Regions from separate parts of the Bacillus smithii genome, predicted to be linked through region 2. Evidence: riboswitches for the same ligand, from Rfam matches in the RefSeq annotation. Region 2 holds a riboswitch; the other holds the start of a gene.
What was found. A riboswitch is a leader RNA that binds a small molecule or an ion and turns the genes downstream of it on or off. The one in region 2 is predicted to bind lysine.
Positions count from the first base shown of each region.

Region 1: another riboswitch for lysine. It lies ahead of BSM4216_RS11485 (aspartate kinase); the one in region 2 lies ahead of BSM4216_RS02940 (amino acid permease).

Region 1 covers NZ_CP012024.1:2,442,633-2,458,701, forward strand. Annotated here, with positions in the region: gene BSM4216_RS11455 (IS30 family transposase) at 1-612, shown strand, start outside; gene BSM4216_RS11460 (helix-turn-helix domain-containing protein) at 1,869-2,093, opposite strand; gene sdhB (succinate dehydrogenase iron-sulfur subunit) at 2,628-3,392, opposite strand; gene sdhA (succinate dehydrogenase flavoprotein subunit) at 3,419-5,170, opposite strand; gene BSM4216_RS11475 (succinate dehydrogenase cytochrome b558 subunit) at 5,222-5,830, opposite strand; gene BSM4216_RS11480 (YslB family protein) at 6,171-6,596, shown strand; gene BSM4216_RS11485 (aspartate kinase) at 6,748-7,983, opposite strand; lysine riboswitch at 8,085-8,264, opposite strand; gene uvrC (excinuclease ABC subunit UvrC) at 8,334-10,103, opposite strand; gene BSM4216_RS16765 (hypothetical protein) at 10,237-10,407, opposite strand; gene trxA (thioredoxin) at 10,705-11,019, opposite strand; gene BSM4216_RS11500 (electron transfer flavoprotein subunit alpha/FixB family protein) at 11,233-12,213, opposite strand; gene BSM4216_RS11505 (electron transfer flavoprotein subunit beta/FixA family protein) at 12,246-13,019, opposite strand; gene BSM4216_RS11510 (enoyl-CoA hydratase) at 13,088-13,861, opposite strand; gene BSM4216_RS11515 (fatty acid metabolism transcriptional regulator FadR) at 13,892-14,479, opposite strand; gene BSM4216_RS11520 (long-chain-fatty-acid--CoA ligase) at 14,597-16,069, opposite strand, start outside.
Region 2 covers NZ_CP012024.1:613,457-629,525, forward strand. Annotated here, with positions in the region: gene BSM4216_RS02880 (Lrp/AsnC family transcriptional regulator) at 1-319, shown strand, start outside; gene pxpB (5-oxoprolinase subunit PxpB) at 627-1,352, shown strand; gene BSM4216_RS02890 (5-oxoprolinase subunit C family protein) at 1,319-2,290, shown strand; gene BSM4216_RS02895 (LamB/YcsF family protein) at 2,283-3,038, shown strand; gene BSM4216_RS16090 (YpzG family protein) at 3,226-3,378, opposite strand; gene BSM4216_RS02905 (amino acid permease) at 4,100-5,461, shown strand; gene BSM4216_RS02910 (TIGR03943 family putative permease subunit) at 5,557-6,408, opposite strand; gene BSM4216_RS02915 (permease) at 6,506-7,390, opposite strand; gene BSM4216_RS02920 (ABC transporter substrate-binding protein) at 7,947-8,948, opposite strand; gene BSM4216_RS02925 (ABC transporter permease) at 8,965-9,732, opposite strand; gene BSM4216_RS02930 (ABC transporter ATP-binding protein) at 9,725-10,456, opposite strand; TPP riboswitch at 10,568-10,671, opposite strand; gene BSM4216_RS02935 (competence protein ComK) at 10,893-11,390, shown strand; lysine riboswitch at 11,857-12,044, shown strand; gene BSM4216_RS02940 (amino acid permease) at 12,210-13,661, shown strand; tRNA gene BSM4216_RS02945 (tRNA-Pro) at 13,964-14,037, opposite strand; gene BSM4216_RS16095 (YmaF family protein) at 14,376-14,756, opposite strand; gene BSM4216_RS02950 (hypothetical protein) at 15,202-15,483, opposite strand; gene BSM4216_RS02955 (flavin reductase family protein) at 15,959-16,069, shown strand, end outside.

The DNA.
Region 1 (16,069 bases), 1.5 Mb from region 2:
ATAGGCGTTAAAAACATTGACCTACCTATGAAAATTACCCTGAACACCAAGAAAAAACGTAACCGGAAGAATAAGAAGATCTTAGGACGCAGTATCGATGAGCGACCAATTGAAGTCAATGAACGCCAAGAGTTTGGTCACTGGGAAATTGATACGGTTATAGGCAAGAAGACTAAAGATCAGGCCTTATTGACTCTTACTGAGCGCAAAACCCGTAAAGAAATAATTTTGAGAGTGACAGCCAAGGATAGTCTATCCGTTTCAGAAGTCATATCTCAGTTGAAAGTGTCTTATGGTAATCGGTTCTCTAAAGTGTTTAAAACCATTACGGCTGATAACGGTTCTGAATTTGCTGACCTCGGCCTTAGTGTTGAAAAAGATCTAACAGAGGTTTATTTTACACACCCTTACACATCCTGTGAACGAGGAACCAACGAGCGTCATAATGGCCTTATTAGGCGCTTCATACCAAAGGGGAGACCCATTTCCTCTGTGGCAGACGAAACCATTACCTATGTTGAAAATTGGTGTAACCATCTTCCAAGGAAGATCCTCAATTATCGTACACCTGAGGAGTGTTTCCAAATAGAGTTAGCTGGCTTAGCTTCTTAACCTTAAGCCAGCTAACCCAAAGGGTTGGTTTTTAGCAACTTGACAAAGAGCCTCTGCGGGCATGGCTACCAGCCATGAAGCCAGGTATACGGTACTGGCTGGGCCAACCAGGCTACCATGCCCGCCACTCCACGTCAAGTTGCGCAGAGTGTCCCGATTCTACTTAATCATGGGTTATCTGGTCTTTCAATACTTGTTGCATTTAATATTGCAATTTAAGAAAAGCTTTTGAATAAAAATGAATTAACATTTTACGTTTTAATCCGATAAACACAGATCAAATTGGATCGAGAAAGAAGTTTTCTGAATACCAAAGACGATCCTGTTATTTCTGCTTTTACTAAGGGGATTTTAAAACATAGCCAAATCTTATTGAAATTATATAAGTAAGTAACTGCGCAAAAACAAGAGATTGCCCCAAAAGGAAATCCCACCATTTTGAAGCAATCTCTTTATTCTATTTATATTCTTTTTTAACAGATCGAGCTGAATGGGGTAGACTGATAGCTGGTTACAACTTTGCCATTCACCATCCCAAACCACAGATCGATTGAAAACGTAATTTGAACATGTGTTTTCCGATCTACGTCACAAATTTCTACTTCAGTTTCTCCCCTTCACTCTATTCTTCTTTCCAAAACATTCCTTCGTTATGAGACGGGCTTTTCCTTCAAAACGATGCATACCGTAAACAAAAAGATAGGACTGGAAGTGTTAAAAAATTCCACATAAGCCAGTCCATTGTTCCTCTTCGAAAAAACAGCTGCCATCAGATGCACAGCAAATGAATTCTAAAAGGCTACAGCATCTGAAAGAACTGATTTACTTGAATGCTCCATTCTGTTTACCGGCTCTCAACATCTTTTTAACGAATGTTGATAAAAGGTTCATTTATATTATCCTTACCAACGAAAAGCAGCTGTTCCTCACTTAAATGCAAGTCCTTTGGTGGGTTGGATTAAGGCATTGATGAATTCTAATACAGATTCAAGATTCATAAAAAGGCATTTGGCCTTGTTTGAAATCATTCATCCATGGTAAACTCAAAAACTTATTGAATAAACAGCTTCAAAAACTTGCGCATCCAATAATCGTTGGTTGTACAGTGTTAAAATCGTTGAGATCAAACAGATAGATGAAATCACAATGATCAACATATCTGTTAATGATCCGAAAAATCACCTATAGTCGTACGTTAACGTATTCAAGTATGGACAGACAGACAACCGGCATGCCCATTGACACGCCGGTCGCCGCTATAGTTTTAATTCACCCATACGTAGGAGTTCGACTACTGCTTGAGAACGACCTTTGACACCTAATTTTTGCATGGCATTCGAAATATGGTTCCGGACAGTTTTCTCGCTGATGAATAGTTCTTTGGCGATTTCTTTTGTTGTTTTATCTTGAACCAATAGCTCGAAAACTTCTTTTTCTCTTTTGGTCAGCAATGGTTTATGTGAAAATTCGCGATCCTTCAACTATAATTACCCTCCTTGCCTTCGCCAGCTTTAAAACAAAAGGGATGGGTCTAGCGTCGTCATGATATCATATGAAAAATCCAGCATATCAGTGACTTCACAAAGGCAAGGGTTGCGAAATAGGCGAAAAATAGTTTTTTCTCCTAAGACATTCGCTTCAGTCTGCCATCAACGTTCTTTTTTAAGAACAGCATGATCGATCATTGTCCGACAAAAATAATATAATCCCCCACCTGACCATTTTTCTTTCATTGTATTCTTATATGCTCATACTGCGTTTTTGTGATTCACTTCCAAAATGTGGATTCCATGCAAGGTATTGTTTTAGCTCAAGTGATTAAATATGGTATAAAATCCTTTCCAAAAAATTCTCATCATCAAAAGAAAAGGGCATTCTCATCTCACCATATAAAATTCACATATGAATCTGACTAACTCTCGCTTATTAAGGCAATATGATCTATTCTGGACTTTAGGTCTGTAAAAAAAGCCTCCAACACTTGGTTGAAGGCTTTTGAGGCTTTTGGAAAGACATTACACCATATAATCGCTTCCGAAGAATTTTTTAAAGGAATGGATGGTCGTTTCTCTATTTAGCGCCGCAATGGAAGTTGTGAGCGGGATGCCTTTCGGGCATGCTTGTACACAGTTTTGCGCATTTCCGCAGTTTGCAAGACCGCCATCCCCCATGATAGCATCAAGACGTTCGTCTTTGTGCATAGCACCGGTTGGATGAGCGTTAAATAACCGTACTTGTGACAGTGGAGCAGGTCCCATAAAGTTTGAATGACTGTTAACGTTTGGGCACGCTTCTAAACAAACACCACAAGTCATGCATTTTGCCAATTCATAAGCCCATTGGCGTTTTTTCTCAGGCATCCGTGGGCCAGGTCCAAGATCCCAAGTTCCATCAATTGGAATCCAAGCTTTCACTTTTTTCAACGAATCAAACATACGGCTGCGATCGATTTGCAAATCGCGAATAACCGGAAATGTTTTCATCGGCGCAAGACGAACAGGTTGTTCCAATTTGTCGATCAAAGCAGCACATGCTTGACGCGGTTTTCCATTGATCACCATCGAACAAGCTCCGCACACTTCTTCCAAACAGTTCATATCCCAAGCAACCGGAGTTGTTTTTTCCCCTTTAGCATTGACCGGATTGCGGCGAATTTCCATTAAGCAGGAAATGACATTCAAATTCGGACGATAAGGAATTTCAAATTCTTCTTCATAAGGGGCTGAATCCGGATTATCCTGGCGAGTTATAATTAAGCGGATCGTTTTCTTTTCACTCATCATTATGTCGCCTCTTTCTCCATAGTTTAGTGTTTTTTCGTGTAATCACGAACACGCGGTTTAATCAAAGATATATCGACATCTTCATAGTGGAAAGCTGGCGCACTGTCTTCTCCAGTAAATTTCGCCATTGTTGTTTTTAGCCATTCTTCATCATTACGATCAGGGAATTCTGGCTTATAATGGGCTCCACGGCTTTCATTTCGATTATAAGCACCAATGGTAATGACTCGAGCAAGATGAAGCATATTTTTCAATTGACGTGTAAAGCTGGCCCCTTGGTTACTCCACTTAGCAGTATCGTTAATATTGATATTTTTCCAGCGTTCCATCAATTCAACTATTTTTTCATCGGTTTTTAATAGTTTATCATTGTAACGCACAACCGTTACGTTAGCGGTCATCCATTCGCCGAGTTCTTTATGAAGAACATAGGCATTTTCCGTTCCGTCCATCTTAAGAATTTGATTCCATTTTTCTTCTTCTCGTTTTCTGTAACGATCAAATAAAGTAGAAGATATAGCATCAGAGCTTTTTTCCAAGCCATTGATATATTTCACAGCATTTGGTCCGGCAACCATTCCACCGTAAATGGCCGATAACAATGAGTTAGCTCCTAAGCGGTTCGCTCCATGTTGTGAATAATCGCATTCACCTGCAGCGAATACCCCTGGAATATTTGTACGTTGTTCATAATCAACCCATAGTCCACCCATTGAATAGTGAACCGCTGGGAATACTTTCATTGGAACTTTGTGCGGATCTTCACCCATGAATTTTTCATAGATTTCGATAATACCGCCCAATTTTACATCCAATTCATGCGGATCTTTGTGGGAAAGATCAAGATATACCATGTTTTCCCCATTGATTCCAAGTTTTAAGTCAACGCAGACGTGGAAAATTTCACGTGTAGCAATATCCCTCGGAACAAGGTTTCCATAAGCCGGATATTTTTCTTCCAAGAAATACCATGGTTTTCCATCTTTATATGTCCATATACGGCCGCCTTCACCACGGGCAGATTCACTCATCAAACGAAGTTTGTCATCTCCCGGTATCGCGGTCGGGTGAATTTGAATAAATTCACCATTAGCATAATAAGCGCCTTGTTGATAGACGATCGATGCAGCAGAACCAGTATTGATCATGGAGTTTGTAGATTTTCCAAAAATGATTCCCGGTCCGCCGGAAGCCATAATAACGGCATCAGCACGGAATGTTTGAATATCCATAGTAGTCAAGTTTTGTGCTACGATGCCCCGGCAAACTCCTTCATCATCCAAGACAAGGCCAAGAAATTCCCAGCCCTCATACTTCGTTACTAATCCCGCTACTTCATAGCGGCGCACTTGTTCATCAAGAGCATACAAAAGTTGCTGTCCAGTTGTCGCACCGGCATATGCTGTGCGATGATGTTGAGTTCCTCCGAAACGGCGGAAATCAAGCAATCCTTCCGGTGTCCGGTTAAACATAACGCCCATGCGGTCAAACAGCGAGATAATTCCAGGCGCCGCTTCACACATTGCTTTTACAGGAGGCTGATTGGCTAAAAAGTCTCCTCCGTAAATCGTGTCATCAAAATGAATCCATGGCGAATCTCCTTCACCTTTTGTATTGACAGCTCCGTTAATGCCACCTTGAGCACAAACAGAGTGAGAACGCTTTACCGGAACTAATGAAAATATATCCACCGGAGTTCCTAACTCCGCTATTTTCACTGTTGCCATTAAGCCGGCTAAGCCGCCTCCAACTACGATGATCTTTCCTTTACTCATGGACACTCACTCCTTTTTTACCTAATGATGTACATCATCCATCTGCCTATCTCATACAAAAGCGAACAAAGCAGAAAGGCCGACATACGAAAGCAATACGAATACCAACAGTGAAACATACGTGAAAACGCGTTGAGAACGAGGCGTCACAATGATTCCCCAACTTACGCAGAAAGACCATAAGCCGTTCGAAAAATGGAAAATGGCCGATACAACCCCTACTATGTAAAAAGCTAGCATATATGGATTTGATAGAATATTAGCTACCATATCATAGTTAACTTCTTCCCCCATGGCTGCTTGAACGCGTGTTTCCCAAACGTGCCATACAACAAAGATGAGCGTAAAAATTCCTGTTAAACGCTGCAAGAAAAACATCCAATTTCGGAAATAACCGAAATTTCCCAAATTATTTTTCGCCGTAAACGCAATATATAAGCCGTAAATTGCGTGATATAAGAGCGGCAAAAAGATTAACACGATCTCCAATAAATAAAGCAACGGCAAGCTTTCCATAAACTTCGCCGCACGGTTAAAAGATTCCGCTCCCCTAGTGGCAAAATGGTTCACAATCAAGTGTTCAGTCAGGAATAATCCTATCGGAATTACACCTAGTAAAGAATGAAGCCTTCGATTAAAAAATTCACGATTTCCTGCCATACGGTACCCCCCTTGGTTATGAGCCGCCAATCAACATTTCTACAAAAAGAAATGTTTTCTGGCAACTGCCATCATTTTGTAACAATTATTTGACAAGTTCATTGTAACCCCATCACTGGAAAGCGTCAAGAAAACGTCTACATATTTTTCTATATTAATAAAATGACCAATTATAAAAAAAGTCGATCAATTCAACAGAATGTATTTTAGCAGAATATAAATATTTTTCAGCTTAGAGACAAATATTCCACACCTATAAAAAATCGATCGTGGAATGAAAAAAAGTTTTTTCATCTCCATCAGTCTTGTATATAATGGATACAGAAAGTAGGGATTTCAAATGGAGAATCATAAAGACATTATTCCACAAGAGCCGCAATCTGTTTCGATGTTCGCCTATGAGCTGTACCGGGATATTTTGTTACCGGAAATATTCGGCAAAGACACGGCGGACATTTTCTATTGGGCAGGAAAACAGCTTGCAAGAAAATTTCCTCTTCTATCTATAGATGAAATCTGCTCTTTTTTTGAAGAAGCTTGCTGGGGAACGCTCCAGGTGATAAAAGAAGAAAAAAAAGAGTTGCTGTTTGAATTATCAGGTCCTATTGTATTACGAAAATTTGACATATATTCTGAACCATTTTTTTCGTTGGAAGCAGGTTTTTTAGCGGAACAAATTCAAACGCAGAAAAACGTGACTGCCGAAGCGATAGAAGAGGTACATAAACGTTCCAAAAAAGTCCGTCTTCTCGTGAAATGGGAATAACGGCATCTTTTCTCGTCTATTTGCATTAAAATAGTTGTCTTAGAAACTATGGTTTCGAGAATCTGCTTTCCCCAGCTTCTTTCTTTTTTCTACATAAGCCAAAAAGACGGATGGGCAATAAAACATCCGTCTTTTAATCATTTGACAACGATCAGATCGTCGCTTTTGTTTTTTGTTGAGCAAGCCCAAAACCATCATGAAGGACTTGAGCGGCTTTTTCCATATCTTTTTGATCTATGACTGTAGACACCTTAATCTCCGAAGTGCTGACCATTTTGACAGAGATATGGTTTTCAGCCAAAATGGCAAACATTTCAGCGGCAACTCCTGGGTTGGAAATCATTCCGGATCCTACAATAGATACTTTTGCCAGTCCTTCCTCATATGTAATAGAATCAAATCCAAGCTTTTCTTTATTTCGTTCCAATACATGGATGGTGTCATGCAAATCATCCGTTTTGATAGAGAACGACACACTGCCAGTTTGATCATGGATGCGGCTTTGAATAATAATATCGACGTTGATGCCATGATCCGCCAGAACGCCGAAAATGGAGGATAAGCTGTTGATTTCATCCTTTAAGCCTTCTACGGTAATTCTCGTAATGTCATCTTCAAATGCTACGCCTCTTACCACCAAATTCTGTTCCATCGATATTTCCTCCTCAATGATCGTTCCATTTTCCCTTTCCATGCTCGATCTTACAACAAGCGGGATGCTGTAATTTTTTGCAAATTCAACCGCGCGCGGATGCAAAACACCTGCTCCTAAATTGGCTAACTCCAACATTTCATCATAAGAAATGGAAGAAAGTTTTCTCGCCCCTTTGATATATCTTGGATCTGAGGTGAACACGCCAGTCACATCGGTATAAATGTCGCAGCGTTCCGCTTTCAACGCCGCCGCCAGCGCCACCGCCGTTGTATCCGATCCTCCTCGCCCGAGAGTCGTAATTTCACCGTCTTCTGTGACGCCTTGAAAACCGGCTACGACCACTATCTTTCCTTCTTCAAGCAAACTAGTCAGCTTTTTTGTTTCAATATTGAGTATACGCGCATTCCCGTGAAGTTTTTCCGTCTGAATGCCGGCTTGCCATCCAGTGAATGAAATGGCCTCAAACCCTTTTTTGATCAAAGCAGTTGTCAAAAGCGAAATCGTCACCTGTTCTCCAGTCGACAGCAACATATCCATTTCCCTTTTGGGAGGATGATCATCGATGGCCTTAGCGAGTTGGACAAGCTGGTCGGTCGTTTTCCCCATTGCGGAAACGACTACCACCACATCATTTCCTCTCTTTTTTTCTTCGATTACACGATTGGCCACATTGAAAATTCTGTCTATATCACCGACAGATGTTCCTCCAAATTTTTGAACAATGAGTCCCAACAAAGATCCCCTGCCTTTTCATTGATTCACTTCTAAAACGCAAACAGGCAATGAGAACCAAATCTCATTGCCTGTGAAGATGTAATAAGAAAATACATCAAGCGTGAGATAGCTCTCCAAGACGATACCATCTTGACAGTTCTGCATTTCTTAAACACAGAACCAGCAGAAAAAGGAATGAGCCTTTCACTGCTTCGGCGGCCGTCCCCTTTCCAAACTTTTCATGGAAGCTCATTCTTCTCCAAGCTTGTACTCTTGAACTCCGCGCCTCTATCATCACTTTTACGTATGAAAGTGATTTTATTTAATTTTAGGATATTATAGCATAATGGGATTTTTATGACAACGCGCTATTTCAACTTTTTCTTAATGTTGCGGGCGATCTTTTCGGGAATACCGATTTTCGTAAACTCTTCTAATTCTGCTTCTTTCATTCTTTTTAATGATCCGAAATGTTTTAGCAGAAGTTTTTTCCTTTTCGGTCCGACTCCCTCAATATCATCAAGTGCGGATCGAAAAGCTGTTTTTCCCCTCAGCTGCCGATGAAAGGTAATGGCAAAACGATGCACTTCATCCTGAATTCTTTGCAGCAAATAAAACTCTTGACTGTTCCGCTCTAATGGGACAATCTGCAGAGGATCGCCAAATAATAACTCTGATGTGCGGTGCTTTTCATCTTTAGCAAGCCCTGCAACCGGTATCGACAAATTGAGTTCATTTTCCAATACATCTTTTGCGGCTTCGACTTGCCCTTTTCCACCATCGATCAAAATTAAATCGGGAAGCGGCAATTGTTCCTTTAATACCCTTGTATATCGTCTTCGAACCACTTCTCGCATTGATTCATAATCGTCCGGACCTTGAACAGATTTAATCTTATATTTGCGATACTCCTTCTTTTCAGGTTTTCCATCGATAAAAACAACCATGGCGGAAACAGGATCCGTGCCTTGAATATTCGAATTATCAAATGCTTCAATTCGCAATGGGGTGGATATTCCCATCGCTGCCCCTAGTTTTTCAACAGCTTTGATCGTTCTTTCTTCGTCTCTTTCGATAAGCGAGAATTTTTCTTGAAGAGCGATCGCCGCATTTTTTACCGCCATCTTAACTAATTCTTTTTTTTGCCCTTTTTTCGGCTGAATCATTTTGACTTGAATCAGTTGTTCCGCCAACTCGATGTCCACGTTTTCAGGCAGCAAAATTTCTTTCGGTTTTATATGATGGGCTTTGGAATAAAATTGTCCGAGAAAGGTTAAAAATTCTTCCTCATCTTCATTGTAAATGGGGAACATCGAAACATCTCTTTCGATCAGCTTCCCCTGTCTGACGAAAAAGACTTGAACACACATCCAGCCTTTGTCAACGGCATAACCGAATACATCACGATCCGTAAAGTCGTTTGTTGTTATTTTTTGTTTTTCCATCGTCGCCTCGATATGGGCAATTTGATCCCGATATTCTTTTGCTCGTTCAAATTCGAGATTTTCCGCCGCTTCAGACATCTTTTTCATCAATTCATCTTTAATCTCTTGATAGCCGCCATTTAAGAAACGGGTAATTTCCTCCGTCATTTTTTTGTATGTTTCTTCTGGGACATGATTGACACAAGGAGCTAGACATTGGCCCAAATGATAATATAAGCAGACTCGATCGGGAAGAGTGGAACATTTTCGCAAAGGGTATAGCCTATCGAGCAGCTTTTTCGTATCATTCGCCGCTCCCACATTGGGATATGGTCCAAAATATTTGCCTTTATCTTTTTTTACCTTTCTTGTTGTAATCAGGCGAGGATGCCGTTCCGCCGTCAATTTTATATAAGGATAGCTTTTGTCATCCTTGAGCATGACATTATATTTCGGATCATGCTTCTTTATTAAATTCATTTCCAATATTAACGCTTCAATGTTAGAAGAGGTTACAATATATTCAAAGTCTTCAATCTCGTTGACCAGCCGCTGGGTTTTCCCGTCATGAGACCCGGTGAAATAAGAGCGCACCCGATTTTTCAACACTTTTGCTTTTCCGACGTAAATGATCGTTCCATGACGGTCTTTCATTAAATAGCAGCCAGGCTGGTCGGGAAGAAGAGCTAATTTATGCTTGATTATATCGTTCATGATCGCCACCTCCTGGACCACCTGGTGAACCAATCTCACTTTCATCTGTTTGTAGTGAGAGCTTCTTTAAAGACTCGTATATTTTAGCTGAACGATTGCCTATATACAAGAACCATTTTATGTTTTCCCATGTTCAAAAACGTTCATGTTCATACATTGGATCGCCGACACCATTTTCGTTTCTTCTGTATTGATTCGTTTCACCGTGAAAATGGGAGACTTCTCGCAAACGAATGGAGAAAACAATCACGCACCCGCTTTTTTCTTGCTTTGGCTGTTTTGGCATGCATACTCGGCGATTCACCCGCCATTCTTCTCATTTTAAGAAGGCTACCCTTTCCAAATGAAACGGGTCACCCTATTTCATTTGGAAAAAGTAAAACAGTCATTTTCAAGAAAACGGTTGTCATCGTCCTGTTGAGACACTCGTTAATATTCCTTTCATTGAAAAAAGTTAAGTCTTTTCCATTTCATAAAAAACCAAAATCATGCTGATCCAAAATAAAAAGGCAAGCCCTCAACTCAATAACATTGAGATGCTTACCTTCGATTTTACCGCATTCCTCGAAATGACGGAGAATTATGAGTGCGGCAACATTCATTAAGCGTGTTTATTAATGAGTTCAGTTAACGCTTCTTTCGGTTGATATCCGATGACTTTATCCACTATTTCTCCATCTTTAAACAAGAATAAAGTCGGGATACTCATAACACCGAATTTTCTGGCCGTTTCTTGGTTTTCATCCACGTCCAGTTTCACGATCTTTAATTTATCATTCATTTCTGCATCAATTTCTTCCAAAACTGGAGCAATCATTTTACAAGGTCCGCACCACGGAGCCCAAAAATCAGCTAAAACAAGACCGCTGCTTGTTTCAGAATCAAATGTTTGATCAGTAGCTTTAACAATAGCCATTATTACCAATCCTCCTTATTTCCTTTCAGGTACTAGGGACAGTATACCATCCTTTAAATTGGAATGCTAATTTTTTGTTTGCAATTTGCATTTTCCCCGATCTACTTGAATTCTATTCTTTATCTCTATTACAAAAGCAGCGGACGAACGTTTTTAATCAAACATCCAATCAAAAAACGGCCTCGACAAATCCATGGCCGTTTTTTGATTGGATTACGAAGAAGCTATCTTTAATTTTTTGAATTCTTCTGTCAATATCGGCACTACTTGAAACAAGTCTCCAACGATTCCGTAGTCGGCTACGCTGAAAATATTTGCTTCCGGATCTTTATTAATGGCTACAATCACTTTTGAGTTGGACATCCCGGCCAAATGCTGAATGGCTCCCGATATGCCGCAAGCAATATAAAGATCAGGCGTAACCACTTTTCCCGTTTGTCCAATTTGCATAGAGTAGTCGCAATATCCCGCATCACACGCTCCTCGAGAAGCTCCCACCGCACCGCCAAGGACATCCGCCAGTTCTTTCAGCACTTTAAAGCCCTCTGCGCTTTTTACGCCGCGTCCCCCGGAAACAATCACTTTAGCTTCCGTTAAATCTACTCCTTCGCTCGCTTTCCGCACCACTTCTTTTACCACGGTGCGTATGTCTTTAATATCGGCTTGAACAGATGTGACTTCGCCGGTCCGGGATTCATCTTTTTCAAGAGGTATAATATTATTCGGGCGGACTGTAGCAAAAACGATTCCATCCGTGACTATTTTCTTTTCAAACGCTTTTCCCGAATATATCGGGCGAGTAAAGACGATGTTTCCCCCTGCAATTTCGACCGCCGTCGCGTCGGAAATCAGCCCTGTATTCAGTTTGCTGGCGATCTTAGGGGACAAATCTTTCCCCAGTGCCGTATGGCCAAAAACAATGCCATCTGGCTTTTCTGATTCGACCACTGCCAAAAAAGCTTGAGCATATCCATCTGGTGTATATTGTTTTAATTGTTCATTCTCAACCACAACCACTCGATCCGCTCCGTAATGGATAAGCTGTTCCCCTAAGTTTTTTATCGAATCACCTATGATGACGCCAACTACTTCTCCGCCTTCCGCTATTGTTTTACCCGCAGACAAAGCTTCAAACGAAATGTTTCTGAGTGCTCCTTCACGAACTTCTCCTAATACCAACACTTTTCGTGCCATATTCGACCCTCCTGTTTCTTGTTCCCTTTCCATTACACTACTTTTGCTTCCGTATGCAGCAATTGAACCAGCTCTTTTACTTGATCACTTAAATCGCCTTCCAATATTTTTCCTGTTTCTTTTTTTGGAGGCAGAAACACTTCAATCGTTTTCGTTTTTGGTTCAACATCCTCTTCTTCAAGATCCAAATCATCCAGTTCTAATTCATCAAGCGGCTTTTTCTTCGCTTTCATGATTCCGGGAAGCGACGGATAACGAGGTTCGTTTAATCCTTGCTGTGCCGTTACGAGCAACGGCAGGGAAGTTTCAATGACTTCCGAATCCCCTTCCACATCACGGATCAATTTTGCTTGCGTCCCCTTTATTTCAATCTCAGTGATCGTTGTCACATATGGAATGCCTAATAGTTCTGCTACACGCGGCCCCACTTGCCCGCTGCCGCCGTCTATCGCCACATTCCCCGCTAAAATCACATCCGCCTCTTTATCTTTTAAAAATTCAGCCAAAATTTTCGCCGTTGTAAATTGGTCCCCGTCTTCTAAATCGTCTTCAACATTGATTAAAACCGCTTTGTCAGCTCCCATCGCAAGAGCAGTGCGCAGTTGTTTTTCACTTTCTTCGCCTCCGACGGTTACAACAGTCACTTCTCCGCCGTGAGCATCACGGATTTGAATAGCTTCTTCAACGGCGTATTCATCATATGGATTGATGATGAATTCCGCACCCTCTTCATCAATGGATCCATTGGTAATCGTGATTTTTTCTTCCGTGTCAAACGTTCTTTTTAACAACACAAAGATGTTCATTCGTCTCCCTCCAATATCATAATATTCATCCTTTTAATAATGTTCGGATAATTAAATGGACAAAATGTCTACTCTCCTTTAAAAACAGGAGCTCGTTTTTCGATAAAAGCTTTTATCCCCTCTTGCCCATCTTTCGATTCAAAAACTTTGCCGAACCATTCAGCTTCTTTCTCCATCCCTTTTTGAAAATCGCCTTGCTTGGAATAATTTAATAGTTCAATAGCCGCTTTCAGTGAAAGCGGACTCTTCTTCGCAATTTTTGCTGCTAATTCCCGTGCCCGCGGTAGAAGTTCTTCCTCCTTGCAAACATCGTTGGCAAGCCCCCATTGAACCGCTTCACTTCCCGAAATCGGTTCACTTGTAAAAAGCATCTCGGCTGCCTTTCCGGTACCGACATAACGAGGCAGTCGCTGGGAGCCGGCAAAACCAGGGACTAACCCAAGGCTAAGCTCCGGTAAACCTAATTTGCTATTTTCCGTCACAAGGCGAATGTGGCAGCTCATGGCTAATTCCAAACCTCCGCCCAATGCCGCTCCATGAATAGCGGCAATTACAGGTTTGGAGAAATGTTCAATGCGATTAAACACTTGCTGCCCATGAGAAGCGAGAGAAGAAAATTTTTTGCCATCTTTGACAGTTGCAAATTCCTTAATATCCGCTCCCGCGGAAAAAAATCTCCCTTTTCCGTAAATAAGTACCACTCGGACATTCTGCTCGTTCTCCAATTCATCCAAGAGCAAATCCAATTCTGAAATGACCTCATTCGCTAAAGCGTTTGCAGGCGGGCGATCCAAAATCACTTCCGCCACATTTCCTTGTCGTTGCCATGAAAGATATTCCATTTCCTTACCATCCCCTTATACAACGGAAAATCATTTTTCTCCTAAAAACCCCTTTAATAACAGTTTGGCTACAGTTGGTGTGAGAGCCACAAGGTCATATTTTTGTTTGTTCATGACCCATGTTGTAGCGATTTCATCGATCGTCCCAAACAGCATTTGACGAGCTATGCGAGTATCAAGATCAGGAGCAAATTCCCCGCTTTCCACTCCTTCGCGAAGAATTTGCTCTATAAAATCTAAATATTCTTTCAACACATTATTGATGCGTCGGCGTAATTCTTGATTGGACTGCCTTAGTTCCAGCTGCGTTACTACTGCCAATTTCGGGTTTTGAGAAAGAATTCGAAAATGATTTTCTATCATCATGAATATTTTCTCTGCAGCCGTTTGTTTCCCTGCTATGACTTCTTTAATTTTTTCGATGAAATTCGCCATTTTTTCTTGAAACAATGAAATTAAAATGTCTTCTTTATTTTTAAAATACAAGTAAATGGTGCCGTCGGCTATTCCCGCCTGCTTGGCGATCTTTGAAACTTGTGTTTGATGATAACCGTTTTCGGCAATCGTAATCACGGCCGCGTCAATGATTTGATGGTATTTCGGTTTGTTTCTTCTCAAGACAATCCCCTTTCAAACTACACATCATCATTTATGAATGATCATTCATTCATAAATGAATCTTATCTTTTTTCTCCCATACTGTCAATAGAAAGGTTCATCATTATTTTTTCTTATTCAGCTTTCTTTTTCGTTTTTGCCTAAATTTTCTTTTTCTTCTTCTGTAAGAGCACGCCGCAATATTTTTCCCATTGCGGTTTTCGGCAATTCTTCCCGAAACTCGTAAATTCGTGGTACTTTATAGGCTGCCAAACGTTTTCTGACAAAAGCATCCAACTCTTTTTCCGTTGCAACCGCGCCTTTTTTCAGTACAACATAGGCCTTGACAGTTTCCCCACGGTAAGGATCCGGAACCCCGGCTACGACAGCTTCCTGAACCGCTTCATGTTCGTACAGAACTTCTTCCACCTCGCGAGGATAAATATTATAGCCTCCTGCAATAATGATATCTTTCTTGCGGTCGACGATGTAAAAAAATCCTTCTTCGTCCATGTAACCGATATCCCCTGTCAAAAGCCAGCCGTTTCGCAAAACGGCCGCTGTCTCCTCGGGACGATTCCAGTACCCTTTCATCACTTGCGGCCCCTTTACAGCCAACTCGCCAATTTCATGAGGGGGAAGCGGATCTCCGGTTTCCAGCGATAAAATAGCTGCATCTGTATCCGGCCAAGGGAGCCCTATGCTTCCTTCCGCCTTTCTGCCCCACAGTAAATTGGCATGGGTAACAGGAGAAGATTCGCTTAATCCGTAACCTTCCACTAATTTTCCGCCTGTCACTTCTTCAAATTTTTTCTGGACTTCTAACGGCAATGGAGCCGATCCGCTAATACAGCATTTAATGGAGGAAAGATCATATTTGCTGATATCAGGATGGTTGAGCAAACCAATGTACATCGTTGGCGCACCGGGAAACAAAGTGGGACGTTCTTTTTCAATCGTCTTTAGTGTCGTTTTGACATTAAATTTCGGCAATATAATCATTTTATAAGCTTGCATAACGGATAAAATCATGACAGCCGTCATTCCATAAACATGGAAAAATGGGAGCAGCGCCAATACCGATTCTTCCCCTTTGCGGCACTTGTACAGCCAAGCGTCAATCATGGAAGCGTTTGCAACAAGGTTTTTATGAGTCAGCATGACCCCTTTTGGGAATCCCGTTGTTCCCCCCGTGTACTGCAAAAGAGCAAGATCTTCTTCAAAATCGAAATCTTCATCGATTTCATTCGCCGTTTCGTTTTTCAAAACCACATCAAATAAATGAATATTCCCTCTATGATGCACTTTTACCAATATTCCTGTTTGTTTTTTTTGCATTTGAGAATAGATAGTATTTTTAGGAAAGGGTAAATAATCTTTGATAGCTGTGACAATGACATGTTCAATGTCCGTCTTGTCCATGATCTTCGCCACTCGGGGGTAAAGAACATCCAGCGTAAAAATCACTTTTGCACCTGAATCCTCCATTTGGTATGCCAGTTCTCTTTCCATATAGAGCGGATTTGTCTGTACGACGACGCCACCAGCGTATAGTACACCGAAGTATCCGATCACGCTTTGGGGACAATTAGGAAGCATGATCGCCACTCT
Region 2 (16,069 bases):
TGAAGGATATACGGTTTCCATTAATCGAAAAAAATTAGGGTTTGCGATCGATTGTTTGATAGAAGTATCGATTAAAAATGGCGAATATCAACGTTTTCAGCAATATATTGAGAGTCATCCTCGGATGGTGTTTTGTTATCGAATTACCGGGGAATCTTGTTATATGGTCAAGCTGTCTGTCGTGAGTTTAAAGGAAATCGAAGATTTTATTAATGAGGTATGTACTTTTGCTAAAACCGTTTCCCATATCGTGATTTCGGAAGTGAAGCCCCAACCTGATGCAGAGTGGCAGCTGCCTATTTTACAAAATGAAAAATAGAAAGGCGGGGATTTGGCTTTATTTTGAATCATTTTTGCCTTGGGGAAAAGGGGAATGCTTGCTGTCAATTTTTTAATAAACAGAATTATCGAATAAATATGCCTGTTGTTATTTTAAAGATATTTAGAAATAATTTTTATTTAGTATAATGAAATAGGATAGGACAATATTCAAGCTGAATCAGGGGTGTTAATGTGATACAAGCTATGAAAAATCAGAGTAATCTGCGCCCCTGTCTTTATATTGGTTCATCAGTGCCGAGATAAAGACCACGTTAATTTCTTATTTTTAAAAGAAGGGTGCAACGATGATGGATGCAGTTTTTACTCCACTTGGAGATTCAGCCGTGACGATTGATTTCGGAGAAGGAATCTCATTAGAGAAAAACCGAAAAATTTTGAATCTGGCAAACGCCATAAATGAGAAGCCGTTTCATGGATTTTTAGAGGCCGTTCCTGCATATACAACTTTAACGGTTTTTTACAATCCGGTTGAAGTGGGCGGGAATGATCCGTATGAGCAGGTTTGCCAACAATTGAAGGAGCGAATGAATCATGGGATCCAGTATAAGATTCCGAAAAGAAAAGTGTGCATTCCCGTTTGTTATGATGAGGAATTTGGTCTTGATTTAGAAGAAGTGGCCAAATCAAACGGCTTATCAGTCGAAAAAGTGATTGAAATTCATTCATCCGCCAGCTATCACGTTTATTTTCTTGGCTTTGCCCCAGGGTTTCCTTTTTTGGGAGGAATGGATCCATCCATCGCGACTCCAAGAAAAAAATCACCCCGACTGAAAGTTCCGGCAGGTTCGGTTGGAATTGCCGGATATCAAACAGGGATTTATCCGATAGAAACACCTGGAGGCTGGCAGATAATAGGCAGAACTCCAATTTCTTTATTTCATCCTGATCGAAATCCGCCCACCTTTTTGCTTCCGGGTGATGAGATTCGATTTGTTCCGATTACAAAAGACGTTTATGAAAATTGGGAGGATCAAACATGGGAATTCACGTCACAAAAGGAGGAATGTTAACGGTTGTTCAGGATTTGGGGCGATTCGGATACCAGTCCTACGGTTTTATTGTAAGCGGCGCCATGGATGCTTTTGCCATGAAAATAGCGAATATCACGGTAGGGAATCCTGAAAACGAAGCGGTATTAGAAATGAATTTCGTCGGACCGACATTGCTGTTTGAGGAAGATATGGTGATCAGTTTATTTGGTGCGGATATGTTGCCTGAAAAAAATGGAGAGGCGATTGCACACGGTAAACCGATCTCTGTGAAAAAAGGAGATGTTCTTCGGTTCCATGCGGCGGTGAAAGGAAGCCGCTGCTATTTAGCCGTAAAAGGGGGATTTGATCTTCCCCCTGTTTTAAACAGCAAAAGTACTCATTTAAGCGCAAAAATTGGCGGGTTTCATGGAAGAAAACTCGAGTCCGGGGACAGGATTCCGATTCGACAGCCCAGCCGGATCCTTCCTGTTTCTTGGGGGATTGGAAACAGCTATCGCCATTATATAGGAACGGAAGACCATACGATTCGATTTGTGAAAGGCCGACAATATGATTGGTTTACGGAAGAAGCGATTTCCCGATTTCAATCCGAGACGTTTCAAATTACTCCTCAGTCGGATCGAATGGGATATCGTTTAGAAGGACCTTCCTTAAGTTTGAAGAAAAACAAGGAATTAATCACAGAGGGAGCAACGTTTGGCTCCATACAAGTGCCTCCGAACGGTCAGCCCATTATCTTGATGGCCGACAGACAACCAACGGGCGGCTATCCAAAGATTGGCCAGGTGATTCAGGCGGATTTGCCGAAACTGAGTCAAATGCGGCCCGGAGATACGATCCAATTTCAGGAGATTAGCTTGAAAGAAGCGCAGCAAATACTGATCCAAGTCCATCGAGAGCTTGCGTATTTAAAAGCGGCTGTCAAATTAAAATGGAGGGATGTTGCCTATGTTTAAAGTGGATCTCAATTGTGATATGGGAGAAAGTTTTGGTCGGTATACTCTTGGCAATGACAAAGAAATGATGGCTTATATCTCCTCGGCCAACATTGCCTGCGGTTTTCATGCGGGCGATCCGAACATCATGGATCAAACCGTAAAGCTGGCATTAGAGCACGACGTAAGTATTGGCGCCCATCCCGGTTTATTGGATTTACACGGCTTCGGCCGAAGAAATACCCAGATTACCCCTGAAGAGGCTTATCAGCTGGTTGTCTATCAAGTGGGTGCATTGCAAGGATTCGTTCAAGCGAATGGTGGAAAACTCCATCATGTGAAACCGCATGGTGCGCTCTATAATATGGCCGCCGTCCATAAAGAACTGGCGGATGCTATTGCCTTGGCTGTTTACCGGATCGATCCTGAAATCGTATTGTATGGACTTTCCAACAGTGAATTGACGAAAGCAGGTGAAGCGATCGGTCTTAAAGTCGCGCATGAAGTGTTTGCTGATCGCACTTATCAAAAAGATGGAACATTAACGCCGAGAAACATGCCGAATGCTTTGATTACGAGTGAAGAAGCCGCCATCCGACAAGTAGTGAAAATGGTAAAAGAACAAAAAGTGGCCACAGCCGATCAACATGAAATCAGGATTCAAGCAGATACGATTTGCCTCCATGGAGACGGACGGAATGCTCTTTTATTTGCCAAGCGTATTCATGAAATATTTCAAGCAGAAGGAATTAAAATCGAGACCGTCTAGAATTCGATAAAGGAAGAAAAGAGAATGGCGCCTTTACCGAGACAAAAAAGAAAAAGGATTAATCGTTTCCGCTTTTTAGCCCGTTTGTGATAGAAGAATCAATAGCAACACCGTACCGAAGCTCTTCTTAAACTTTCAGGCTGGTCCCACTGTTGTACCGGTGGACCAGCCTGGTGAATTCAAGAGTTTACCAGCGGTGTGCTTTCGCGTTTCTTCTTAAAATAAAATTGGTTTTTGACATTTCAGTATGCCCGTTCACTTGTGATTTGGAGCGTTTCGGTCTTGTCCAATTGTGGTGAAAAAGTTCTGAGTGCGGATCAAGCTGATCTTTATAACTCATCTTATCACCTCTTTGAAAGGATAGGCGATATTCAACGAGGAATATCATATATAGGTTTTGTAACATCGAAAGAAATATTCTTTCGATGAAGCATTAGTGCTTTTCCAATTTTCCCAAAATAAAATAAGAGGAAGGAAAAACGTACTGTTTGCCGATAGCGCCGTCAAAAGATGCTCAGCGGCTAAAGCCATTGATAAGGAATGAAAAACTTGTAAGATTTTGTGACATGTAATACAATAAAGAAAAAATAAAAAATTCTAATAATTAAAATAAAACAAAAGGAGGATATGTTGAAAATGATGGATTATGGCAATAGTTGGGAAAATTTTTCGATAACATAGGTGTTTTCATTTCAAAGATCGAGGAAAGGGCAAGTAGAGGGGCTTTCACCGGATATTTCTGTTTTATATTTAAGGAATTTTCAGATTCTTTTCAAAATGGTTCTGGTTTTGTTGAATTTTATTGTATAATAGTAAGAAATAGCATGAGTGGTGGAGTGAAGGAAGAGTGTGAAACAGGAAAGTCTTCCTAAAACTCTTTTTTTGTTTGCTGAAAATAATTTTTCGGCGGACAAGCCCCCTTTATTTGCATATCACTTGTTCTCTTGCCATTCTGTCCAATCGGCAGTGTAGCTGAGGCGAAAAACGTTCTTTAAGGAACAGGAAAAACAAAACTTTCCATTACACGGAAGCAGTGCGTATGAAAAGAAAGGATGAAACAAATGTCAGATAACAGATCTTTGCAGCGTGGTTTAAAGAACCGGCATATTCAGCTAATTGCTATTGGGGGGGCAATCGGCGTAGGGCTGTTCTTGGGTTCAGGAAAATCGATCCATTTTGCCGGGCCTTCTATTATGCTCGTTTATTTGATCACGGGGATTATGCTCTTTTTCATGATGCGCGCCTTGGGAGAATTGCTGCTTTATCGGCCGACGACAGGTTCGTTTACGGATTTTGCTGAAACGTTTATCGGACCGTGGGCAGGGTTTATTACAGGTTGGACCTATTGGTTTTGTTGGATTGTGACCGGAATAGCCGAAATCACAGCCGTAGGTTTGTATGTGAAATTCTGGTTCCCCGACTTGCCTCAATGGATCCCTGCGCTTATATGTGTTCTTGTATTGTTTGCAATCAATATGGCAACAGTAAAAGCGTTCGGAGAGATGGAATTTTGGTTTGCGATTATTAAGGTTGTGACGATTGTCGCCTTAATAGTCATTGGGTTGATTTTGGTTTTTACCGGATATAAAAGCCACGGCACCCATGCTACGTTTTCTAATCTTTGGAGCCACGGCGGGATTTTTCCGAATGGAGTTTCCGGATTTCTGCTGGCTTTCCAAATGGTCGTGTTCGCCTATGTTGGAATTGAACTTGTGGGGGTGACAGCCGGTGAAGCGGAAAACCCGGAAGTTACTTTGCCAAAAGCGATTAACAATATACCCATTCGCATTTTGATTTTTTACATCGGCGCTTTACTTGTCATTATGTCGATTTATCCGTGGAATGGGGTCGATCCGAACAGCAGTCCATTTGTGAAAGTGTTTTCGCTTATCGGCATTCCTGCTGCTGCAGGTATTATTAATTTTGTCGTGCTGACTTCAGCAGCTTCTTCCTGCAACAGTGGTATTTTTAGCACTAGCCGAATGCTTTATACGCTGGCAAACGAAGGAAAAGCGCCGAAGAAGCTGAAAGAGCTGAATGATCAAAGCGTTCCTGCACCTGCTCTTATCACATCAACGCTTGTGCTTTTGATCGGTGTTTTATTAAACTATTGGCTGCCGGATCAAGTGTTCACGTTGGTGACGAGCATTTCAACCATTTGCTTTATATGGGTATGGGGCGTTATATTAATCGCTCATTTGCGATTCCGGAAATTAAAACCGGAAGAGGCTGAGAAAATTTCATTTAAAATGCCGTTTGCTCCTGTTTCAAACTGGATTGTGCTAGCCTTCTTTGTATTTATTCTTGTCGTGCTCGGACTGGCCGATGATACGCAGGTAGCTTTGTTTGTCACCCCGGTATGGTTTATTCTTCTGGCCATTGCGTATGGAATTACGAAGAGAAAACAAAAAGGCGCGTTGTAAAATTTCAGTCCTTTAGATGCAAGAACCCCGTTCCGAATTTGGAACGGGGTTCTTTTCGGGCATCGGCGGCCGAAATATCTACGGATGTCGTGAGATTAATATTGCCGATATACATAAGGATCTTTCGGTTTTGGTATTTCTTCCCATTTGGTTACTTTTAAATAAGGAATATTTTCTTTAAATGGCTGATAATAAGTGGTTTCCAGCGTTCCTTCTACTTGCAGCCATTCATCTTTGTGTATTTGGGACTTCACGTCTTTTGGAAACTCGACAAGCATTCCATATACTCCGGCATCGGCTATGCAATGGATAATCCCGAAGCGGAGAACAAATAATTGATTGTTTTCAATGTCATCTGTTCGATATGCGAATCCTTTTAAAACAACTTTTTTGTCAATAAAATTGCCCGGATGGTTATAAATGGATTCCAACGCTCGAAAATAATGTTTATCGTCCAGAACGATCCGGTTTTCGGACCCATATTTTTTCAAATCATTTTTGTCCATTTGATTATAGGCAATTTTGTCGTAATAAGGGCTGGCATCTGGACGCAAAATTTGATGGTTGGCATATTGATCGGTATCGTTGTCGATAAAAGAAAAGTGAAAACCTTTCGCTTTTACGATTGTGGAGTCCAATGTTGCTGCCGGCAAAAAAATGCCCGTTATGATGGGAATCAGCATCATAGTATAAGTGAATACTTTTTTCAAAATCGTATCTTCGTCATGGGAATGATCGTGGCCATGGTCGTGATCGTGATTGTGATCTTTACGTTTATCGCCTCTTGCCCATTGAATCAATTGATACAACGTTAAAAAGCCCATCAAAAAGATCATGCTGAAGGAAAGATACGAATATTTCATATTAATATATTTGCTGATATCTCCTTTGGCGTGCAGCATCATAAAAAAATACGTGAAGCCGAATAAAATAATAATCCTGAGCACGATAAACACCTCCTATACAAAGTCTCCTCTGTCGACTGTTTAAAAAGGTTCTACATTTGATTGAAGCAACAGGATTGTTGTGAAAGAAGCCACTTAGCTAAATGATTAATGCTCCGACAAAAACACATACAGCAATCAGTGAAACAAGCACAAACACAAACCATTTTTGAAAAGCGTCAAGCATCATGAATAAATTTTTGATATCCACCATCGCTCCAAACACTAAAAAAGCAATAATCGGACCTGTTCCGAAAAGCCCGGAAAAAGAAGAGGCGATAAATGCATCGGCTTCTGAACAAATCGACAGGATAAAAGCCAGCGCCATCATGACCAAAACGGCCGTTACTTTCGAATGACCGAATTCAAGCAAAGCGCTCGTTTTGAAAAAGGTTTGCATGGCAGATGAAATCAGCGCCCCAAAAATTAAAAATTTCCCAACAGAGAAAAATTCGTCAATGGCATGGTCGATGGTTCCAACTATTTTCGAGCGAAGGCTCATTTTATGAGATCCATGTGAGTGATTGTGAGAAAGATGATCCATCACCTTTCTTAATTGTTGGTCATTAAATAAATAAGAAATGGCAATGCTTACGACTATGGAAACTCCAATGGCTAAGCTGCAGCGATACAGCGCCATTTTCCAACTGTCCCCGAAAGCGACGAAAGTTGAAAATATGACAATAGGATTTATAATCGGGCCGCTCAACATAAAAGCAATGGCGGCATGGAGAGGAACATTTTTTTGTACAAGTCGTCGTGTAATGGGAACGATGCCGCATTCGCAGCCTGGAAACAACGATCCAATACAAGAGCCAAGAGCGGCGGAAGCAAAACGATTGGCTGGGATCATTTTGGCGATCATTTCCTCTGTTACAAACATTTGAATCAACGCTGACAAAAATACGCCGATGACAACAAACGGCAAAGCTTCGATGATGATACTGATGAAAATGGTATTCATTTGTAATAATGTTTGACTCATTGATTTCCACCTCGAATATTCTAGTGTAAGTCTAGACGAACAAAGGGTAGAAATACACTCAAGCACAATAAAAAGAAGCTTAAAAGAAAGAGTGTAAATGATCCATCATGAATCTGAAAGAACTCTGTTTCAATTCCTTCGTATTGGATCCAATAATATTATTAGATGTTTTTATCAAATCACTATCCATATCAACAGTCAAGCAATCTGTTAATCTGTCGGACAGTATAAGAATTTATCAATGGTCCATGGGAAATATGAGAGTCATTCTTGACGACGATGTTGCATGTCTACAAAGCAAAAGAATGCCATATGTCATCATATCAAAATGGATCGGTTCATACGAGTGGAAAATAGTAGACAATTAGACAAACTTTTAAATATCCCGGTTAAAAGAAAATGGTCAACGGAAAAAGAGGAGAAGCGTTATGCGAGACTTTGAATTTGGACCGATACGACAGACATCGCCGTTATGGAGATTAGCGGAAAGAAATGGGCTTCAATGAACAAAGCCCGCGATAAGATTTCTTATCGTGGGTTTTGTTCAATCGATTATTTATTGATTGATATTGTAAAAGGCTTTCTTCACGTCAATCTTTTCTTTGATCACCTTATTTCTGTAAAGCCAATCGTTAACATGTTCCCAAACTTCTTGATCTTGATAACCAAATGGCTTGTCTTTGCTGTTCATTAAAGGAAGCAGGATATTCAAACTTTTTGTTTCTACTTGTTTATCAAGAGGGAAACTGTCGTTTTCATGGTCAAGCAGAATCTTTAAACCGGCTTGAGGGTTTTTAGTAACTTCTGATTGCCCTTTTGCAACAGCTTTCCAGAACTTTTTATACACATCCTTCTTTTCTTGAAGTCCTTTTTCGCTTGCAACCAAAACAAGCTCATAATAATCAGGAACGCCATATTGAGCCGGGTTAAATATCCGAACAGGATGTCCTTCTTTTTCTAAAAGGATGCGTTCATGATTGATATAGCCGCCAATAATGCCATCTACTTTCTTGGAGGTGATCGCCGGAATTAAATCAAAGCCGACATCCGTCATTTTGACTTTTTTTGGATTGCCGCCGTCTGTTTGGATCATCGTATTTAATATGGCTTGTTCTATATCGATAGATGAATAGCCGATATTTTTTCCTTCCAAATCTTTAGGACGGTGGATTGAGCTGTTAGTTGGAACCATTATACAATCAAGTGGATGTCTGACAATGGCCGCTAAAGATACAACCGGAATTCCTTCAGCACGGGAAACGATTAATTGCGGCTGGTAGCTAATCGCTAAGTCGACTTTTCCTGCCGCGACAAGTTTCAACGGATCGTTGGTTTCAGCTGGCATTTTAATGTCAACATCAAGCCCTTCTTTGGCAAAATACCCTTTTTCTTTCGCTGTATAAATGGCGGAATGGACAGCATTTGGATACCAATCCAGCATGATCGTTACCTTTTGCTTTCCATCCTTAGTCTTTGCTGTATCTTGTTGTGAGGAACAACCCGCTGCAATCAAAACGAACAATAAACTTACACCAATCAATCGGATGATTTTTTTCATGACTCAACACCCATTTCTATGATTTTCTATTCCATTTTAAAAAGCTTTTTTCAATGAAAGTGGCTATACTAAATAAAACCAATCCTAGAACCGTTAATAAAGCAACGGCTGCAAATACTCCTTCGGCATTTAAATTTCCTGACATTCTTCTCGTGTAATATCCGAGTCCTTCGCTGGCTCCAAGCCATTCGCCAATGGTTGCACCAACGATGGAATAAATAACGGCCATCTTAATGCCAGAAAAAAGAGAAGGCATGGCGAAGGGAACTTCTACTTTTTTAAATATTTTCCATTTGGACGCGCCCATGGACCGTAACAGATCCACATAATCTTGATCGATATTTTTGAATCCATCATAGCAGCTGATCACGATAGGGAAAAAAGCAACCAGCACCGTTACAGCGATTTTGCTCCAAATATCGTATCCAAACCAAAGGACAAAGATGGGCGAGAGGGCAATAACAGGAATCGTTTGAGAAAACAAGACAAAAGGATAAAGCATTTTTTCTACCAGCTTGGAAAAGTGCATGGCGAGTGCTATGGTGATCCCGCCTACGAAAGAAAAAGCAAAACCGATCAAAGCTTCTTTCAGCGTTGCCGGTGTATGTATCCATAACAAAGCCTGTTTCTGTTCGTATAGCATTTCTAACACTTTGGAAGGAGCAGGAATGATAAAAGATGGGACTTTTCCGGTTCTTGCCGCCCACTCCCATAGAGAAACGGCAATGATGACCAAGAGCCCGAATGCTCCATAATCTGCTAACAATCTCTTTAACTTACTCATTGGCAATCTTCTTTTCTATTGTTTTTCGATAGGTTTGTACTTCTGGCCAATAAACCATGTCGACACTCCTAGGTCTAGGCAAATCCACGATGATTTCTTCCACTTTATGGTCAGCGTGTAACAGCAAAATTTTATCGCTTAACAAAATGGCTTCTTCTAAGTCATGTGTGATAAATAAGATGGTGTTGTCCAATTCCTTCCAAATCGATAACAGCCAATCGTGCATTTCTCTCTTTGTCAAAGCGTCAAGAGCAGCGAAAGGTTCATCGAGGAGCAAAACTTCGCTTCCCATAAAAAGTGTTCGCAGAAATGCCACCCTTTGTCTCATGCCTCCGGAAAGCTGTTTTGGCAAAGCGTTCTTCCAACGGATCAAGCCAATGCGTTTCAGCCATTCTTCAGCATCGGCTTTCGTCAAGTTTCGCTTATTTTGAACTTCCAAAGGGAGCATGATGTTGTCTATCACGGTACGCCACGGAAGTAGTAAATCTCGTTGGGGCATATAACCAACACTACCGGGGCCCGGTGTTTTTCCGTTGACGGAAATGATCCCTTCCTCACATGGAAACAAGCCGGCAATCAGTTTTAATAGTGTACTTTTTCCTGTCCCGCTTTTTCCGATTAATGAAACAAATTCTCCTTTTTCGATATGAGCGGAAAAGTTAAAGATGACCGGTTTTGTTTCACCGGGATAGGTATAGGAAACATTTTCTAAACACACAGACATTTTTCGTGTTCCTCCTTTCCTCTTGAGTTTTCCTTTTCTCTTTGAGGCGGGAATGATGAAAAAAACCCGCTCTTCAGCCTAAAGAGCGGGTTCATCTTCAATGTCCATTTCAAAAAGACTCCACCACTTCCCTACGCTGGCATTACCCATCTCAGGTTCAAAGGGTTTAGAACGAACGTTCAATCTCAGCCTTGTCGGCTCCCCTAGTGTGTTGTAAGCAACTATTAAATTCTTATAGTCTATCCTAGCAAAATCATTCAGAAAAGTAAAACGTAATCGAAACATTTTGTTATAAAAAACTTTTTCATTCAGTATAAATGAAAGGTTTGTTTTAAAATATGAAAAATTTATAAAAATTATATAAATTCAGATAATTATTATCCGTTATGGAGTATAATGGTTAAAAATTGGAAAGGGGAGAATCTCTTTGAAAAAAGTGGTAAATTTAATTACTAAAAAAACGATGGCAATCGCTCCGGCTTATGATCTTGAACATGAATCCATCATTTATGAAGTGGACCGCACGTTTTTCAGCAAAAAACGTCCGCTGGAAATTTTGGATGATGCCTGCATTTGTCGTTGTTCCACTTATGAGGGAAGAATTCGTGCTGTCCGAAGAAAATTAGGTCACTATAAAAAAACTCCTCTGATGATTTCTCCGGATGAAATGCTCTACGCCTTTCCTACTAAATCACCTGAACGATATGATTGTATATGGGTTTTTCCGCGTCATGTGAAAGATTGGAGAGAGGCAGGGGAGAATGCGTTGATGGTTCGATTTTTTAACGGATTGGAAATTACCGTCAATTGTTCCTCTTACACTTTCAAGCGTCAAAAAGAAAAAACAGCGGACTGCTTAATGCACTTTTCTGATCCTCCGTTTGTACATATTAAAGGGTTTTCAGCAATCAAAAAGGAAACGGAGAAGATTTAAAATTTACTTTTCATTTGCCATAAGGGAATCCTATTTTTAGGATCAGCTCTTTTGGAGCGATTCTTTCTTCATCAGTTTTTCTGATTTGTTTTTGCACAATTTTGCAAACGATTTCTTTTTGTGGGGTTGATGTACTGAAAGGCTGATTCACTAGAGCTGTTTTTCTTTTAGAAAGGATTTTGCTGTGAATCAGCTTCTTTTATTTTACCGAATCGTGTATGGAAATTCTTTAATAGTGCAAAAACAAGATGAAGATTGAATTGGGTCAAAAGTTCTAAAATCTAGTGGACGATCATAAATGAGAAAATATGATTATGCCACCGATAACAAGAAAGAATAATAGAATTTTTGGAGGAAATGGAATCAATGATCGTAAAAACGAAATAATTAGTAGTTGCATTATTTTTCGTTATTATTCTATAATTTTTAGTGTGATAATTGAATAACGAGTTAAATCCTCATCAATTGATGGGGTAGAGGTCGCGGCTTTTATGAGTAATTCGGACGAGATGCTGAGAACATTGACGACTCCGAAGGAAAGGAAAGGCCGCCGAAGTCCGTCCTGTTCTCAGAAGGCGCGGGCTGGGGCTGTATCCGAATAGGAACAGAACTGTCACGCTTTTTGCCCGTAAAGCGTGGAGCACTACTGAAGAAGTATGATGAGGGGTATTTCTATATTTGCGCCATCGAATCTTCTTCGGTGGCGCTTTTGTTATTTAAAGCCAATAAGGATCAACGAGTTTTAATAATGAATCTGTTTAGGCAGTCATCACCGCTTTTTATCTGCAGCAGAATGATGGCAAAGGAGTGTTTAGTTGAATGGTGAAAATACAAGACAGTAGAAATGCGACGGAGACGGGCAAGTTAAAAAGAGGACTTCGATCGCGTCATTTAACGATGATTTCTCTTGGGGGCACAATCGGTACCGGATTGTTTCTGGCCAGCGGCGGAGCGATTCATACGGCAGGGCCTGGAGGAGCGTTATTGTCTTATTTGATTATTGGAATTATGGTGTACTTTTTGATGACGAGTTTAGCGGAAATGGCTGCCTATATGCCGATCACTGGAAGTTTTAGTACGTATGCGACTAAATTTGTTGATCCTGCTTTAGGATTTGCCCTCGGCTGGAACTATTGGTATAACTGGGCCATTACCATTGCGGCAGAATTATCTGCTGTTACCATGATTATGAAATTTTGGTTTCCGCATAGCCCCTCATTGCTTTGGAGCGGACTTTTCCTATTGATTATGTTTATATTGAATTATTTAGCAGTAAGAGGTTTTGGGGAAGCGGAATATTGGTTTTCCCTTATTAAAGTAGTGACGGTCATTGTCTTTATCGTCATGGGCACTTTAATGATTTTCGGCATTATTGGCGGAGAAGCCGTTGGATTTAAGAATTTTACGATCGGCGATGCTCCTTTCCACGGTGGATTTATGGCGATGCTGGGCATTTTTATGGCGGCCGGATTTTCTTTTCAAGGTACTGAGCTTCTTGGGATTACGGCCGGTGAAACCGATGATCCGAAAAAAAATATTCCAAAAGCGGTCCGGCAAGTCTTTTGGAGAATTCTTTTATTCTATGTATTAGCTATTTTAGTCATTAGCCTTCTAATTCCTTATACAAATCCAAACCTTGCAAACGACGACGTTTCTGTCAGTCCGTTTACGCTTGTCTTTCAAAAAGCAGGGGTTGCTTTTGCGGCATCTGTCATGAATGCCATAATTTTGACGGCGGTTTTATCTGCCGGAAACTCCGGAATGTATGCTTCTACAAGAATGTTGTGGAATTTGGCTATGGAAGGAAGTGCGCCAAAATTTTTAGCTAAATTGGATAAACGAGGAGTTCCCGTTAATTCCTTGATTGTGACCGCACTGGTCGGCTGTCTCGCCTTTTTAGCATCTCTTTTCGGAGACGGGGTTGTGTATACATGGCTGCTAAACGCTTCCGGCATGACGGGATTTATCGCATGGCTTGGTATTGCTGTCAGCCATTACCGGTTCCGCAAAGCTTATGTTGCCCAAGGCTACAAGTTGGAAGATCTTCCTTACAGAGCGAAGCTTTTCCCGTTTGGTCCTATTTTTGCTTTTGTACTCTGCACAATCGTTATTTTAGGGCAAAATTACTCTGCCTTTATCGGCGATAAAATTGATTGGCACGGCATATTAGTTTCCTATATTGGCATTCCTGTTTTTCTCGTATTTTGGTTTGGCTATAAGATTGTAAAGAAAACAAAAGTGATTTCATTAAAGGATGTTCAATTCAAATAAGTTTTGTAAAGAATGCTTATCCCCGCATGGTCCATCCATGCTGGGATTTTTCTTTGACTACGGGATCTATTGGAGTTTATGTCTGTTTATTTGCACCGTTGGCCAATAAAAAAGGAGAACAGACACCCGTGGTATTCCGTGAATTAGACAGAATAGGTATCGTGACGAACGATTAATGGAAAGAAAACTGTGTTCAAACATGAAGGAATAAAGTCGAGAAATTCGTTTCATTCTACCGTTTTCAGTATTGGGCGAGTGGGCGTAAAAAAAGAACCTTTGAGAGATCAAAGGTTCTTTTTGGATCGGGAAGACAGGATTTGAACCTGCGACCCCTACGTCCCGAACGTAGTGCTCTACCAAGCTGAGCTACTTCCCGGTATTTTTTCGACATTGATTATTATATACCTTATCACTGATTTTGTGAACTGCCTAAAAGTTATTTTTATTTTCGAAATTTTTTGCGACAGATTGATCGTTATAATAGTAAAAATAAAGAGCACCGACGGAAAATCGGTGCTCAATAGGTAGGTGTGGTAGACCTCGTGGTTTACCAACCAAAACCTTATCGCAATTGAAAGAATATCAGATTATGTCGAACTTTGTCGATGAAAAAATAATGGTTATACTTCCGATTTGTGGGAATTGTTGTTTGCGAAGTTATGAAACATGGTGTGGATATGTGGATTACCTTTAAATTCACATCTGCGAAATAAACTATGAACTTGTTCTTCCGCTATATCTATGTCGATGAGGTGTAATTCCTTCTATGTTGGTTACCCCCTCGAATTTGTGATAATGACCGCCTTCAGAAAGTGGAATAGCCGGACCAGTAACCCCGCGGATCATATGTCGATGTCCATCATTAAAAGAAGTAAAAGCAAAATATCTATGTGTATGTTGAGATGTGTTTAGGGCGGGTTCAGTAATTCCGATAAATCTATGGTTATGCCCCGCGTTATAAGAGGTAGCTCCTCTAAAGCTGTGGACATGGAGAGAGATAAGCCTTCCGTCCCATGAGTTGACGTAAAGTGGATAGGAATGAACGGGGGCAGAATCATTCGAATGATACGTGTATCCGGAAACGGGTATCTCCATCAGCAAAACTCCTTTTCATTTTTTTATATTGTATGGGAAAAAGTCTAAAAAAGAGTGGGGATTTGCCTGAAGTGGATAGAACGATAGTTTGGCGGAATGATAGTGGTGGGTGAGCACCATCATTCGCACATCCACACTTATGTTCGACAATCAAACAGACATTCGAACAGATGGTGTAATATCGTTGGATAAAATGGCATTCATAAACTGGAACGACCCAAAGTTCCAAACGGAAATGAAACGATTCCGAATAAAGGTTTAATGAAGGTGCGATGGGGCTAAGCAGAGAGCCGAGACGTTCATTAAATACGAAACGGGCATGAGAGCTGGATTTGAATACATCCTTGGCATCGTTAAATAGACGGCTTGGAATGTTTAAGAGTTTGGCTGCAAAGAATGGAAAGATGAACGAGAAACAAAATTTCTGGTTGTGCCTTTAAAAAATTTACAGATTGTTTCGGAACGATAATAAGGTTGTTTTCAGTGACGCATAGCTTCCTATAGCGGCATAGCCATAGAACCATCCCATAAAAATGCCCGCGATCAAGTGGTGGCGATGGCTGATGAACACAGAGAACAGCAATCCAATGATGACCGCTACCGCCGGTACATATTTTTTAGGGACTTTCAAAAAAATCTTTATAACTTGAGTTAGAATGAATACAACAGGTACAGCGATGAAAGCATCCCAGACATTTGTTTGTATGACAGGAAAATGGAAATTCATTCATTTCATCCCTTTCTTTCGTATGAGTAGTATTTGTTTATTTGTCAGGAAATAAACCATTTAGGTGCTAGTAGACCCGGATATTGAAGTTTGGGACATCCATACAGGAATGCAGCCTGTCTTGCAGAATATTTTCTAAAAGGCTTTTAACGACAAACAGTCTTCTTGATTCTTCACTTTCCTTGAATCCATTTCTTTCATTTGCTATAATGAGTGACATTCTAATTATAAAATTTTTAGCTATATATCTTGATTTCGAAATATTAGAGAGCAGAATATATTCGAATGAAGAGGAAGGCTGATGTCGAAAACATTGAATTGGGGCTCACCATGAAATGTTCCAAAATGTGATGAACCACCCGGCCTTCCTCGGAACTTGTAGAAAATGGATGCTTTCAAAATAATTGGAGCCCAGAAAAGAAGAGGAATCGTGCTGTTTGTCTTATAATTCGGAAAAAGAAGGAGGAAGAAATCTTTGTTAACGATCGATCCATTATCTTTGCCGGAAAAGGAAAATTATAAGTTTTTAACGGGAGGAATTATTCCCCGCCCCATTGCGTTTGTTACCTCTTTATCTAAGGAGGGT